Prochlorococcus marinus XMU1405: one gene and its partner. The protein of the gene in region 1 interacts with the protein of each later gene in a pairwise test. Links are inferred from orthologs where the notes say so. Each region holds a gene or a part of one and is shown in the gene's direction. Other genes may lie near its edges.

The links.
Region 2: the proteins of cysE (region 1) and cysK interact in binary tests that used the Escherichia coli proteins (3 or more experiments, as listed by UniProt). The link is inferred for Prochlorococcus marinus XMU1405 from one-to-one orthologs.

Annotation. Positions count from the first base shown.
Region 1 is NZ_JAAORF010000003.1:560,611-563,638, forward strand. The notes cover bases 44-2,877. They hold cysE (serine O-acetyltransferase), read left to right. Parts: upstream 44-1,010; coding sequence 1,011-1,745; downstream 1,746-2,877. Other genes in these bases: HA148_RS09130 (GntR family transcriptional regulator), read left to right, coding at 44-1,004; secA (preprotein translocase subunit SecA), read right to left, coding at 1,754-2,877. In the rest of the region: more of HA148_RS09130, read left to right, coding at 18-43; more of secA, read right to left, coding at 2,878-3,028.
Region 2 is NZ_JAAORF010000001.1:362,783-365,734, reverse strand. The notes cover bases 1-2,758. They hold cysK (cysteine synthase A), read left to right. Parts: upstream 1-765; coding sequence 766-1,752; downstream 1,753-2,758. Other genes in these bases: queA (tRNA preQ1(34) S-adenosylmethionine ribosyltransferase-isomerase QueA), read right to left, coding at 1,755-2,758; HA148_RS02110 (PLP-dependent transferase), read left to right, coding at 1-681. Also shown: more of queA, read right to left, coding at 2,759-2,879; HA148_RS02095 (dihydrolipoamide acetyltransferase family protein), read right to left, coding at 2,886-2,952.

The DNA of each region.
Region 1 (3,028 bases):
AGTCAGGATTTTGCAAAGTGAGATTCCATATTCAACAAGAAAGTGATATCCCAGCATCTACTCAACTATATAATCAAATTTGCTTTGCAATTGCTGCAAGGCATTATCCGCCTGGTCACAGATTGCCTAGTACTAGACAACTTGCAATGCAGACTGGACTTCATCGAAATACTATAAGCAAAGTTTACAGACAACTTGAAATAGATGGAGTTGTAGAAGCAATAGCTGGATCAGGTATTTATGTTAGAGATAATCTCACTAAAAAAAACTTCAAAAAATCAGTTTACTCGAAAGATAAAATAAGTTCACCACCTGATCAAGAAGCAAAAAAGGCTATTGATAATTTCATAAATCTTGGCTTTACCTTACAAGAAACGAGAGAAATAGTAACCAAAGAAATTGATTGGCGTATTAAATGTGGAGCGAGAATAATAGTCAGTACTCCTAGAGAAGATATTGGCGCCTCTATGCTAATAGCAGAAGACCTCTCTCCTAAAATTAATGTACCTGTAGAAGTTGTTCCTATGGAAGAGTTAGAAAAAGTTTTAAGTAATTCTAATAACGGAACTATTGTGACAAGCAGATATTTTTTACAACCTTTAGAAAAAGTAGCTAAACAACATGGGGTAAGAGCAATTGCAGTTGACTTGAGTGACTTTCAAAAAGAATTGAAAATTCTTAAAGAATTAGATGCCGGAAATTGTGTTGGTATTGTAAGTATTAGTCCTGGCTTACTAAGGGCGGCAGAAGTTATCATACACAGCATGCGAGGTAGTGAATTAATGCTGATGACCGCAATCTCAGATAATAACAGTAGATTACTATCTCTTTTAAAGGCCTCCAACCATATAGTTTGCGATGGGCCTAGTTTATCCGTTGTAGAAACTACGTTATTGAGAAATCGGTCGCAACTTATGCGATTACCTCAAATAATATGCTCTAAAAATTATTTGAGTATTGAAACAATAAATCAATTAAAAAAGGAAATAGGAGTTATTAATTAGACCATAATGTTTAGAACTTTTAAATCAGATATAGAAATTATTAAAGAAAGGGATCCTGCTGCCAGAGGAATATTAGAAATTTTTCTTTGCTACCCAGGCTTTCAATCAATAGTAATGCATAGGTTTACGCATAAATTATGGCAATTAAGGATTCCTCTCATACCACGCTTATTAAGTCATCTCAACAGATTAGTTACAGGCATTGAAATCCATCCTGGCGCCAAAATTGGTAAACGGGTTTTCATAGATCATGGGATGGGAGTAGTAATTGGTGAAACAGCTGAGATAGGCAATAATTGTCTACTTTATCAAGGAGTAACATTAGGAGGTACTGGTAAAAGTCATGGGAAAAGACACCCAACATTAATGGAAAATGTTGTAGTTGGAGCAGGTGCAAAAGTTCTTGGATCCATTACAGTAGGATCTAATACTCGTATTGGAGCTGGTTCAGTTGTTGTCCGTAATGTAGAGGGAAATAGTACTGTGGTTGGAGTTCCTGGCAGAGTCGTACATCAAAGTGGCGTGAAAGTAAATCCATTGGCTCACTCTGCCTTGCCAGACGCAGAAGCTAATGTGATTAAAAATTTAATGGACAGAATAGACTCACTGGAAAATGAAATTCTTAAATTACAGAAAGCTCTACAATGTCTAAACAATTCTGAATCAATTGATATTTCTAAACTCGGTAATGCTCAAAATCTTAAGGACAAAGAAATAATAGAATTTCTTGGAGATGATTAAATAATGATTTATTTTTTATCATCCTCACCAATTTTAGGTTGAAACATAAACATTGAATAAATAACATTTCGTCTCATATTTGTCATCATTTCGAGAAACATATCATATCCTTCGTTTTTATATTCAATTAAAGGATCTTTTTGACCATAACCTCTTAGACCAACTGACTCTCTTAAAGAATCCATGGATTGAAGATGTTCTCGCCATAAATTATCAATTTGCTGCAAAATGAAAAATCTTTCAGCTTCTCTCATTAATCCTGGACGAATCTTTTCTATTTGTGATTCCTTTAAATCATAGGCTATTCGCAACTGCTCTTGAAGATAGTTTTTTAATTCTTCTATTGAAAGTAAATTAATGTCATCAGATTTAAGATCATTTAATAAATATATAAATTCTTTGACTTTAGAAATTAATTGATCAATATTCCATTCTTCAGGAGGAAGATCAGGATTAATATAAGCATCTACAATTTCAATCATTGTCCTTTCTCCATATCCTATTACTTGACTTTTTAAATCAATTCCTTTCAATACTCTTAGTCTTTCGCTATAAACTGCTTTTCTTTGATTGTTCATTACCTCGTCGTATTCAAAAACTTGTTTTCTAATATCGTAATAGTAGGTTTCAACTTTCTTTTGAGCACTTTCTAGAGACCTAGTAAGCATTCCTGACTCAATAGGCATATCTTCATCAACCCTAAAAGCATTCATTAGATTTGCTACTCTATCACCTCCAAAAATCCTTAATAAATTATCTTCTAAAGATAAAAAGAATCTTGTACTTCCAAGATCTCCTTGTCTTCCTGCTCTTCCTCTAAGTTGATTATCCACTCTTCGCGATTCATGTCTCTCAGTACCAATGACATGTAAACCACCAGCCTCTCTAACTTTTTCTTCTTCATGAATCAAAACTTTCTCATATTCTTTTTTTACATCAGACAAAGATTCTCTCAAAAGCTTTATCAAGTCATCATCAGTTGGTGCTTTTTCTGCAGCTGTAGCTATCCTGTCATCAAGCTGCAAGACAGTAAGTTGTCTATCTCCCCAATTTTTAACCAGTTCATCAGATAAAAGAGAGAGTTTCTTTTCAATTGCTTCATCAAGTTTGCATGGGAAAAGACTTGTTGAAGAATTTGAAATGTTCTTTTTCAAATTTGAACCAGCTTTTTTAGAAAAACCACCCTTGGATTTTGAATTTCTTTGTTTAGGTATTGGTGGCTTATGCTCATTATCTGGCTTGACTAACAAAGGAATTAAAATTTCTTTTAATTTAAGCCTTGC
Region 2 (2,952 bases), on another replicon or contig:
AACATTAAAAAAATTTCAAAAATAGCAAAAAAGTTAAATATTCCCTTAATTGTTGACGATACAATTGGTTCAAATTTAAATATAAATTCCTTAGAACATGCAGATATAGTTTTTACTTCACTTACAAAAATTTTTTCAGGAAGTGGTGACATTCTTGCCGGATCATTGATACTAAATCCAAAAAGCAAATGGATTGATCAATTTAGAAATGCATTAAACGAGATTAATCTTCCAACACTTTCCGATGGAGATACAGTTTATCTAGATAAAGTTAGTAGAGATGTAAATCAAAGAGTTTTTGAACAAAATAAAGCATGTTTAGAATTAAAAAAAAGATTAGAGACCCATAGCGAGATTAAAAATATTTTCCATCCTGAAAATTGTCCAAATTTTAATTCTTTACTTACTTCTGATGGGGGATACGGCTGCTTATTATCGTTTGAATTGAATGGAGGATTGAACAAAGCTAAAAAGTTTTATGATTCTCTAAAAGTGTCTAAAGGACCTAGTTTAGGTACAAAATTTACTCTAGTTTGTCCTTATGTTTTACTAGCTCATTATGACGAGTTGGATTGGGCTGAAAGTTTTGGTATACCCTCGCACCTTATTAGAGTATCAGTTGGATTAGAAGACCAAGCTCAATTATGGGAAACCTTTTCTGAGGCACTAAATAATTTATAAATTCCTAGTATTTACCGAATAGAAACTTATATACTCTTTTTCTGAATAATAGTTAGTATTAAAATATATTTTCTCAATATATAAATGGCAAAAATTTATGAGGACAACAGTTTTGCTATTGGAAACACTCCATTAGTAAAATTAAAATCAGTTACTAAAAACGCGAAAGCTACAGTACTTGCAAAAATTGAAGGTAGAAACCCTGCTTATAGTGTCAAATGCAGGATTGGCGCCAACATGATCTGGGATGCCGAGAAAAGTGGGAAGCTCACAAAAGACAAAACTATTGTTGAGCCAACTTCTGGAAATACAGGAATTGCTCTAGCTTTTACTGCTTCAGCAAGAGGTTATAAACTCATCCTTACAATGCCAGAATCCATGTCAATTGAAAGAAGAAGGGTTATGGCAGTGTTGGGTGCTGAAATTGTTTTAACAGAAGCATCTAAAGGTATGCCTGGAGCAATAGCTAAGGCTAAAGAAATTGCAGAAAGTAATCCTTCTCAATATTTCATGCCAGGTCAATTTGATAATCCAGCAAACCCCGAAATTCATTTCAAAACTACTGGACCAGAAATCTGGGATGATTGCGATGGTGAAATTGATGTCTTAGTTGCAGGGGTTGGAACTGGCGGCACAATTACAGGAGTTTCAAGATACATTAAGCAAGAAAAGGGCAAAAAAATTACTTCTGTAGCTGTAGAACCATCACATAGTCCTGTTATTACACAGACAATGAATGGAGAAGAGGTTAAATCTGGACCACATAAAATTCAAGGAATTGGAGCAGGATTTATTCCTAAGAACCTTGACTTAACAATTGTAGATAAGGTTGAACAAGTGACAAATGACGAGTCAATCGAGATGGCTCTTAGATTAGCAAAAGAAGAAGGTTTATTAGTCGGAATATCTTGTGGAGCTGCTGCTGCTGCTGCTGTTAGATTAGCTGAACAAGATGAATATGCGGGGAAAACTATTGTAGTTGTTCTACCTGATTTAGCAGAGAGATATTTATCATCAATTATGTTTACTGAAGTTCCAAGCGGAATCATTCAAGAACCAGTCAAAGCCTAAATCTATTTTTTCTCCAGTAATGAATCTGGTGAAATATACATCGCATCGCCATAAGAGAAAAATCTAAATTTTTCTTTTATGGCTTTTTCATACAAATCTAATAATCTTTCTCTACCAATCATTGCGCTTACTAAAAGTAATAATGAACTTTTAGGAAGATGAAAATTAGTTAATAATCCATCCACTACCTTAAATTTATAACCTGGCTTAATTACTAAATCCACGTACTTCGCTATGGGAATATAGTCATTAATTTCGTGAGAATAACAACTTTCAAGAGCTCTCACGCTAGTTGTCCCAATAGCAATTATTCTTCTATCTGTTTTCTTTATTTTTTTTATTTCCTCCACTACTTCCTTATTAACACTTACCCATTCTTTATGAAGTTTTAAGTTACTTAGATCTTCTTGATCAATTGGTTTGAATGTTCCATAGCCCACGTGCAAAGTTATCGGTAAAATTATTACTCCTTTTTTTTTTAGATTGGAAATAAGACTTTTGCTTAAGTGTAAACCAGCAGTTGGCGCAGCAACGGCCCCTGGATTAGTTGCATACTCAGTTTGATAACTATTCTCATGAAAAGATTCTTCTTCGGTATTTTTTATATAAGGCGGGAGAGGGATTTCCCCATATTTATCAAGAAGATCATTCATTGAATTAAGATCAGTTATATTTTCAGGAAATTTAATAAATCTCCCTCCAGTTTCTTCATCAACCCCATCAACCATCAAATTAATATTTTGTGCAGAAGGAGATTTTAATATTATTTTTCTATTTATTTTTAACTTTTTCGCTGGCTTTGCCAAACATAACCAAACACATTCATGGGATCTTTCTAAGACTAATAATTCGACTAACGTTCCATTTTCTAATTCAACCTTTAACCTAGCTTTCATTACCTTAGTATTGTTAACAACTACAAGATCGCCTTCTCTAAATTCATCTAAAAGATTCTTAGTAAATTTATTAGTTAAGCAGTCTTCTTCTAAAACACTATTTCTAACTATCATCAATCTTGATTCATGCCTAATTGGAGAAGGTTTACTAGCAATTAATGAAGGATCAAGTAAATAATCATAAGATTCAAGCCTGTAATCACTTTCGTCTTTATTAATTTGAGAAATCAATTAAATTTAAGATACAAGTGTCTCTGGCTCATTTTCAATCAGGTTAGCCAAGTCTTTCAAGAATGAAGCACCA